Regions from separate parts of the Chromobacterium sp. IIBBL 290-4 genome, predicted to be linked through region 1. Evidence: riboswitches for the same ligand, from Rfam matches in the RefSeq annotation. Region 1 holds a riboswitch; the other holds the start of a gene.
What was found. A riboswitch is a leader RNA that binds a small molecule or an ion and turns the genes downstream of it on or off. The one in region 1 is predicted to bind glycine.
Positions count from the first base shown of each region.

Region 2: another riboswitch for glycine. It lies ahead of NKT35_RS20465 (trimeric intracellular cation channel family protein); the one in region 1 lies ahead of gcvT (glycine cleavage system aminomethyltransferase GcvT).

Region 1 covers NZ_CP100128.1:3,014,088-3,018,709, forward strand. The annotation lists gene NKT35_RS14105 (amino acid permease) at 324-1,607, shown strand; glycine riboswitch at 1,783-1,875, shown strand; glycine riboswitch at 1,890-1,988, shown strand; gene gcvT (glycine cleavage system aminomethyltransferase GcvT) at 2,031-3,119, shown strand; gene gcvH (glycine cleavage system protein GcvH) at 3,177-3,563, shown strand; gene gcvP (aminomethyl-transferring glycine dehydrogenase) at 3,656-4,622, shown strand, end outside.
Region 2 covers NZ_CP100128.1:4,354,929-4,359,550, reverse strand. The annotation lists gene NKT35_RS20475 (PAS domain S-box protein) at 1-687, shown strand, start outside; gene NKT35_RS20470 (AraC family transcriptional regulator) at 796-1,740, opposite strand; gene NKT35_RS20465 (trimeric intracellular cation channel family protein) at 1,781-2,395, opposite strand; glycine riboswitch at 2,533-2,630, opposite strand; glycine riboswitch at 2,635-2,721, opposite strand; gene NKT35_RS20460 (DUF3141 domain-containing protein) at 2,877-4,622, opposite strand, start outside.

The sequences.
Region 1 (4,622 bases):
AAGTGACTGATGTCGCGGCGATTTATTTTAAAAAAATAGCGAATGCGACATGTTTTTACGTCAAAAGTATGTTCTAATGCGCGCTTTTTTCCGGCGCGGCGGCGAGATGGCGAGCGTTTTGGCGGATTCAGTTCTGCCGATATTCCCTGATTTGGCTATGGTTAAAGCCAACGGCTCATCTCGACCCATGCGGTTGTTTCCTCTTGTTCGCATTGTTTGACGCAGCCTGTTTTCAGCCTGCGCGGGATGCTTTCGGCCTCAACGGAGATACAGGTTTGAGCGAAAACAATTCCATCCAAAAGAAAGGCTCGCTCGGAGTCTGGATGTGCACCGCCCTGGTAGTGGGCAATATGATAGGTTCCGGCGTATTTTTGCTGCCGGCCTCGCTGGCGCCGTTTGGCGGCATCTCCATGTTGGGCTGGCTGCTGACCTCCTGCGGCGCGATCTGTCTGGCGCTGGTGTTTGCCCGCCTGTCCGCCATTCTGCCGCGCGAAGGCGGGCCGTATGCCTATATCCACGCCGGTTTCGGCGACTTCGCCGGTTTCTGGATCGCTTGGGGCTACTGGATTGCTTTGTGGGCCGGCAATGCCGCGCTGGCAGTGGCGGCCACCAGCTATATGCAGGTTTTCTTCCCCATCTTGGGCCATAACGAATTCTTGGCTGGCGGCTTCGCCATCAGCCTGATCTGGATCGTCACCTGGATCAACAGCCGCGGCGCGCACAGCTCCGGCGTGGTGGCGGTGGTGACTACGCTGCTGAAGCTGCTGCCTTTGGCGGCCGTCACCTTCATCGGCTTCTTTCATATGAACACCGACAATCTGGCCTTCAATCCGCATGGCAAGCCGCTGTTGTCCTCTCTGTCCGCCACCATGGCGCTGACTTTGTGGGCCTTCTTGGGCCTGGAGTCGGCATCGGTGCCGGCGGGCGATGTGGTGGAGCCGGAAAAAACCATCCCGCGCGCGACGGTGATCGGCGCCTTGCTGGCGACCGTGCTCTACATTTTGTCCACTATCTCGCTGATGGGGTTGATGCCGGCCGACATGCTGGCCGCGTCGCAAGCGCCGTTCGCCGACGCAGCCAAGTTGATGTGGGGCGATTGGGGCTATTGGGCGGTAGGTTTCGGCGCGGTGGTGTCCTGCTTTGGCGCGCTCAACGGCTGGAGCCTGATGCAGGCGCATGTGCCGGCCGCGGCGGCCAAGGACAAACTGTTCCCCAGCCGTTTCAATCAGCGCAACGCGGCGGGCGTGCCCATCTTCGGCCTGGTGTTGTCCAGCACGCTGGTCACCATTTTGATGGCGATGAAGTACGCCGGCGGCGATAGCGGGGTGAAGATTTTCGAATTCATCATCCTGCTTGCCACCGCCACCACGCTGCTGCCCTATGCGTTCTGCTCGATGGCGCTGATCGCCATCATGCTGATGCGCGGCAAGGAGTTCACGGCCAAGGATTATGTCGCGCCCGGCTTCTTCGCAGGCATCGGCTTCGTTTACTCCTTGTGGGCCTTGTATGGCTCCGGCGCTGACATCGTGATGTGGGGCATGCTGCTCTTGCTGCTGGGGCTGCCGATTTATGTGTGGCAGATCAAGGAGAGGCACTCGGCGCAGTGATTTTGCCCGGATGCGGAATGAGAAAGCGCAGAGCGAAAGCCTGCGCTTTTTTCGTTTTCGAATGGAATTTATTGATGAATTTGCGCGATTTTTTTCATAGGAAAACATTTTTGGCGACTGTTTGACATCGAAATAAACTCGGCTTGCCAAGGCGGGGAGAAGGCCACCATAATCGCCGGGTCATACAGGAGAGAGCGGCTGTCACTGCCGCCGCCGAAGGCGCAAGCGCACCCGCTAATCGCTCAGGCAAAAGGACTGTATCATCGGGCCGGCGGCTGCCGGTTCGCGCAATCTGGAGAGCGGCGCCCGCGCGGCGTCCACCGAAGGGGCTAACGGCCGATCCGGCCGGAAAATCTCAGGTGCAGGGACAGAGGGGTGTGGTTGAAACAGGCTATCCACACTTGACTCTGAAGGAACCGCGCCATGACGGCCCCGAAACGTACTCCGCTGTTTGATGCCCATATCGCCGCCGGCGCCAAGATGGTCGATTTCGCCGGTTGGGAAATGCCCATCCATTACGGTTCCCAGCTGAAAGAGCACGAAATCGTCCGCAGCGACGCCGGCATGTTCGACGTCTCCCACATGACGGTGATCGACATCACCGGTTCCGGCGCCAAGGCCTGGCTGCAAAAACTGATCGCCAACGACGTGGCCAAGCTCGGTTTCGAGGGCAAGGCGCTGTATTCCGGCATGTTGACGCCGGAAGGCACCGTCGTCGATGACCTGATCGTCTACCTCACTTCCTACGGCTACCGCATGGTGGTCAATGCCGGCACCACCGAAAAAGACCTGGCCTGGATGGAAAGCCAGAAGGCGGGCTTCGACGTGACGCTGCAAGTGCGCCGCGACCTGGCCATGCTGGCGGTGCAAGGCCCGCAAGCCATAGACAAGGTTTGCGCCGTCAAGCCTGAGTTGGCCGAAGCCATCCGCGCGCTGAAAGTGTTCCAGGGCCTGCCGCAAGATCAGTGGTTCTACGCCCGCACCGGCTACACCGGCGAAGACGGACTGGAAATCATGGTCCCGGCCGATCAGACCATTGCCTTCTTCAATCAATTGCAAGCCGTGGGCGTCGCCCCTATCGGCCTGGGCGCGCGCGACACGCTGCGCCTGGAAGCCGGCATGAATCTGTACGGCCACGACATGGACGAAACCGTGTCGCCGCTGGAAGCGGGCATGGGCTGGACTATCGCCTGGGAGCAGGCGGATCGCAAATTCAACGGCCGCGAAGCGCTGGAAGCGCAAAAGGCCGCCGGCGTGAAGATGAAGCAGGTGGGCCTGGTGCTGGAAGGCCGCGGCGTGCTGCGCGAAGGCTTGAAGGTGGTGGTGGAGGGAGTGGGCGAAGGCGTGATCACCAGCGGCACCTTCTCGCCCACGCTGAAGCACTCCATCGCCATCGCCCGCGTGCCGGCCGCTACCGGCGCGACCGCCCAAGTGGACCTGCGCGGCACGCTGACCGATGTGCGCGTAGTGAAGATGCCCTTCGTGCGCAACGGCAAGAAAGTATTCGAATAAACCGGCAGGCGCATCGCGCCGCCATCCCCGATCATAGCTACGACTGGAGAAACCGAGATGAGCAACATCCCCGCCGAACTGAAATACGTTGAAAGCCATGAATGGCTGCGCCTGGAAGCCGACGGCTCCGTGACCGTGGGCATCACCGCGCACGCGCAGGAACTGCTGGGCGACATCGTCTTCGTCGAACTGCCGAAGGTGGGCGCGACCCTGGCCCGCGACGAGCAGGCTGGCGTGGTGGAGTCGGTGAAGGCCGCTTCCGACGTCTACTGTCCGATTGCCGGCGAAGTGCTGGCCGTCAACGAAGAGCTGGAAGGCGAACCGGAACTGGCCAACACCGATCCGTATAGCGACGGCTGGTTCTTCAAGATCAAGCCGGCCAACGCCGCGGATCTGGACGGCCTGATGGACGCCGCCGCCTACGCCAAGGAAATCGGCGCCTGATAGCCTGACCGCCCCGCCGTCGCCAGACGCCGGGGCGTTGTTTTTTCCGGCGCGGCCTCGCGCAGGCCGCCGCAACGAAGAAAGTCCCAAGCATGTCGCTCACCGAACTCTTCAACCGCCACGAATTCATCGCCCGCCACATCGGGCCGTCCGACGCCGAGCGCGCCGAGATGCTGGCCTCCGTCGGCGCGCCGTCCATCGACGCCCTGGTCGACCAGACCCTGCCGGCCGACATCCGCCTGAACCGCCCTCTGGAGCTGCCCTCGCCGCAGCCGGAGGCCGAGGCGCTGGCCGCCTTGAAGGCCGTCGCCTCCAAGAACGTGGTCAACAAGTCTTTCATCGGCCTGGGTTACTACCCGGTGCTGACGCCCACCGTCATCCTGCGCAATGTGCTGGAAAATCCGGGCTGGTACACCGCCTATACCCCGTACCAGGCCGAGATCGCCCAGGGCCGGCTGGAAGCGCTGCTGAACTTCCAGCAGATGGTCATCGACCTGACCGGCCTGGAAATAGCCAACGCCTCGCTGTTGGATGAAGCTACTGCCGCCGCCGAGGCGATGGCGATGGCCAAGCGCGTGTCCAAGTCCAAGTCCGTCCGCTTCTTCGTTGACAGCCGTGTGCTGCCGCAGACGCTGGACGTGATGAAGACCCGCGCCAAATACTTCGGCTTCGAACTGGTGTCCGGCCATCCGGAAGAGGCCGGCAACGGCGACTACTTCGGCGCGCTGTTCCAGTATCCGGGCGAGGCCGGCGATCTGATCGACCTGACCCCGCACATCGCCGCGATCAAGGCCAAGGGCGGCGTGGTCGCCGTCGCCGCCGACGTGATGGCGCTGGTGGCGCTGAAGTCGCCGGCGGAAATGGGCGCCGACATCGCGCTGGGCAATACCCAGCGCTTCGGCGTGCCGATGGGCTTCGGCGGCCCGCACGCGGCTTACTTTGCCTTCAAGGACGAGATGAAGCGCTCGGCGCCGGGCCGCATCATCGGCGTGTCCATCGACGCCAAGGGCAAGACCGCGCTGCGTATGGCGCTGCAGACCCGCGAGCAGCACATCCGCC
Region 2 (4,622 bases), 1.3 Mb from region 1:
GGATTGCGCGTGGAGATGGCGGCAAACGGCCGGCAGGCCGTGGATATCCTGCGCCAGCGCGGCGGCGAATTCTCGCTGGTGCTGATGGATATGCAAATGCCGGAAATGGATGGCGACGCGGCGGCTGGCGTGATTCGCCGGGAGTTGCGGCTGTCTTTGCCCATTGTCGCCATGAGCGCCGGCGTTTCGCCTTCCGAGCAACTGCATTGTCTGGACGCGGGCATGAGCGACTTCATCGCCAAACCGGTGCAGGCGGACAAGCTGTATCCCGTGCTGGCCAAATATCTTCATGCCGCGGCGGTGCCGGCCGAGGCGGACGCGCGGCAAGAGGAGGCCGGGATTTTTTCAGTCGAATTGATGCGCTTGGCCGCCAGCAGCGACAATGCGCGCAGCCGGGTGGGCAAGATGATGCAATTGCTGGTGGATAATAGCGACAGGCAACTAGACCAGATACGCGAGGCTTTGGGCGCGGGCGGGCATGAGGACGTGGCCAGGCAGGTGCATGCCCTGCGCGGCAGCGTGGGCTCCTTCGGCGCATTGGGATTGGTGGCGATGTTGCAGGAGCTGGAGCGCGAGGTGCTGCGGGGCGATCTTGTCCAGTGCGAGCAATTATTGGCCAATGCTCAGCGGGAGTTGGATAAGGTCACCGACGCCGCCAAGGCGTGGCTGAGCCAGCATGCCTCTTAGCCTTGGCGGGCTGCCTGCGCGGCGTCATCAACGGCCCGCCGTTGGCTCGAGTCAGCGGGCCCAGCCGGGTTTCGATTTTTCGATAGGATCCATGCCAGCGCTCCATGCTTATGGGGCCGGCGCGGCATGACGCAATGGATGGGGTCTGGATTGATCCGACATGCTATCGGCTGGTCCGGCGCGCGGGTTTGAAAGCAGCAATACCTCGCTGCTTTGCGCGCCCAAGACCAGGCTCTGCTCAGTCTGGCTGTAGCGCATCAAGCTCATTTCAGGCCGAGAGGGGTCATGCACGTCGCGCAGAAAGTCGCCCGGCGTCATGCCGGACAGGGCTTTGAAATCGCGCGCCATGTGGGCCTGATCGAAATAACCGCACTCTTGGGCCAGCCAGCCCAATTGGCCGCGGGCATCCGGCCGGGCGATCAGAATGCCCATCATATTGATGAAGCGGAACATGCGCCGAGTGTCCCGCAGCGTCAGGCCATAGCTGGCCAGGAAGCGCCGCTCGAACTGGCGCACGCCCAGTCCGCTTCGTTTCGCCAAGTCCTTGCCGTCATCGAATAACTGGCGAGGGGGAAGCAAAAGGATGGAGCCGCGCTGGTCTTCGCGTTTGGCCGCCAATCGTTTCAGCCAGCCGCTCATGGCGCGGACCTGCTCCTGCGGAGTGGCGCAGCGTTGCAGGCTGTCATGCAGCTTCTCCTCTTCCGCATGGCCGACCAGCTCTTGCAGCGGCCATACCTGGTCCGTGAAGGCGTCGCATGTGGGCGGGAACAGGCGCTGGGCCTGGCCGATCCGCAGCAGCGCGCTGATGAAGCGGCTGCCCGGCGTGGCGCGTATCGCGCAGGGGCGGCTAAGCGCGCCGCTGACAAAACTGCGCGGCGTATCAGTGGCGGGTTGTCCATGGAAGGCCATTTGGCCGGCGCCTTCCAGCAGGATGCCCAAGTGCATGAAAGGGGTGGCGGGGACTTGCATCGCGCCGCCGCCATCCCATTGCAAATGAAAATAGCGGACGATGCCGGCCAGTTCCGGCGCGGGGGGAAGCAGCAGTCTGGGCATGTCGGCATGATAAATCAAAATTATGCCGAATGCATTTCAGTCAGTAGCCGCTGTGCCGATATGAAAATACCGGCAATTGCCATTCGCGCCATAGCGCGGTCATGCGCAGCGCCAGGCCGAAGGCGAAGCTGGCGGCGATATTCCAGTCGTGCTGCAGCGCCAGCGCATTCAGGCCCAGGTAGAGGACGGCGACCAGCAAGGAGACGCTGGCGTAGAGCTCGCGGCGGAACACGATGGGCACGCGATTGCACAGCACGTCGCGCAAGATGCCGCCGGCGATGCCGGTGATCATGCCCGCCATCGCCACGATGACCGGGTGGTAGTGCATGCCCAGCGCCACGTCGCAGCCAATGATGGTGAAGGCCACCAGGCCCAGCGCGTCCAGCACCAGGAACAAATTGTTCAGATGCCGCATATAGCGCGAAATCAGCACGGCGGCGATGCCGCCGGCCAAGACCAGCAATACATATTCAGGATGTTGGGTCCAGCCTATCGGGTAGCGGCCGAGAATGATGTCGCGGACCGTGCCGCCGCCCAGCGCGGTGAGAAAGGCGATGACGGATACGCCGAAGATGTCCATGTGGCGGCGGCCGGCGGCCAGCGCGCCAGTCATTGCTTCTGCGGTGATGGCGATCAGGTAGATTAAGGTCAGCATGGCGCCGCCTCGGTTTCTCTGGAGGATAGGCGGGATGCGGCGTAAATAGGGGGGCGCGGCGCGGACAAGCGTCTAGCGCCGTTATGGACGGATGCGGACAAGGCAGTCTCCTGGGTGGAATTCCGGCTAACGGAACAGCCTCTCCCCTTGTCCTTTTACCTGAGAGTTGCATGGCCGGCGGCCACTTGCCCCTTCGGTGGGCCGCTCCTGGCGGCCTCTCTCCAATCGGCTTGAATCAATGTTGCGCTGCGGTACGGCTTGCCTGAGCGATTATGGGAGTTTGCGTCTTCGGCGGGGGCTGGGCCCCTCTCTCCCGCAGAGGGCGAATATTAGCGTTTGCTATTTGGATAGTCAATGCTCGCGAGCAAGGACGGCTGAGCATGCGCGGGATGATCGCGAAGGCGTTTGGCGAAGAGCTTGGATATCGGGGGCTAGGAAGACAAAAGGGGGGCGCGGCAAGCGCGCCCCCCTGGCTTGGCGCTTAGGATTCGCGCGGCGGCTTGTCGCTTGCGGCGGGTTTCCCGGTTTTGACGCCGGTCGGGGACTTGCCGTTGGCCTTGGCTGGCGCTTTGCGTTTGGGCGCGGCAGCGGGCGGCGCAATGGCTGTCGTGTCCAGGGCGGGCTTAGGCTGGGACGCAGCCGGCTTGCGCGCGGCCGGCTTTTCCGCCGGACTGGTTGCCGGCGTCGCCTTGCTCTCCGCCGCCTCCTGTTGAGCGGCGGCGGCAAGAGGCTGCAGGACCGGCGCGATGGGGCTCTGCGCGGTTTTCCCCAGCACGGCTTGCCGGTCTTGCTCGGACAGGCCCAGCGCGTCGGCCACGGTTTCCAGCCGCTGTCTTTGCTCGGCCGGAATCTCATGCTTGTTCACCAGCTGCAGATCGCGAACCAGCATCCAGGCTTGATGGCGGATATGCTGTTCCGGCAGCAGGAGGCTGAGACCCTTCAAGGCGCGATGATGATCGGCCCGAACCAGCGAAACCTGCCGCCTGATGGTGTCTTTTAGCTGCATCAGGGTGAGCGGGTACTCGTTATGGATGTTGCGCATGGTGCGGCGGATGGCGTTGAACGGCCGCTCGTCGATGACGCCCATGCCGATGCCGACATAAACCAGCAGGCGGATGAAGCCGTCGGCCAGCGTGCCGTGCTCGAAGCTTGGGTCCAGCGCTTCGCGCTTGAGTCGGGCGAGCTCGCGGCTTTCCCAGGCCAGCGTCTGCTTGCGCGGCTCGCCAGCCGGCTGCACGCCGATCAGCGTCGCCAGTTGCGGCGATTCGTATATGGCGCGGAACAGCTGTTCCTGGGCGGCGTCGCGCAGGTCGCGGTAATGATCCAGCGATTGGACGATGAAGTCGGACATCTGCTGCTGCCATTGCCACAGCGGATTGTCGGCCGCCACCGGTTTGCGTTGCTCGCGCACCTGGGCGGCGAGGCCCGGCAGCCACCACAGCCAGGGGTTTTTCGGCGAGATCAGCGTGCGTTCGAAGCGCGCCGGGTGGAGTTCGCGCAATAGCCGGGCGCTGGCCTCGTTGCTGAAGGTCCGCACCGCCGCCGAGAAGTAGCGGTCGTAAACGCCTTGATTGATTTCGGAGGCGCGTTTGACGACTTCAAAGGCTTGCTCGTCCTCGCGGCCGTCGTCCAGCGCCAGGATGTCCGGCACATCGCGCGCTTCGAAGCGGATGATGTAGCGGCCTTCGATATACTCCTGGCCCGGCGCGTCCGGCGCCACGTCTTCAATGATGGCTTCGTACAAGCCCGGGGCCAGCACGTCTATCAGGTCCAGCGCGCTGGCGAATTCGCTGTGCTCTTTGTTTGCGACGCCCGCGGACACGAAGATGCCGAGGTGCCCCACCTTGTTGTGCAGGCAGTAGACGATGGTTTGTTCGTTATTGCGGATGTCTTCCACGCTGTCGTACAAGTCCGCCACCCAGTTCAGCGCCTGCTGCGGGGGGGTGATGTTGTCGCCCCAGGAGGCGAACACCATGATGGGCGAGCGGATGTTGCGCATGTCCACTCTGAGCTTGCCGTCATGGCTGGCGATATTGCCGTGGACCAGTTCATTGCCGACGAACAGCTTCTGGGTGATCCATTCCATTTCCGCTTTGTTGAGCAGATAGTGCCCGCCCCACCAGCGTTCGAACTCCAGGTAGCGCGACGGCTCGGTGTCGACTTTGGCGTACAGATTGTAGGACTTTTTCCACAGGGTATTGGCCGGGTCCAGCTTTTCGAAGTTTTC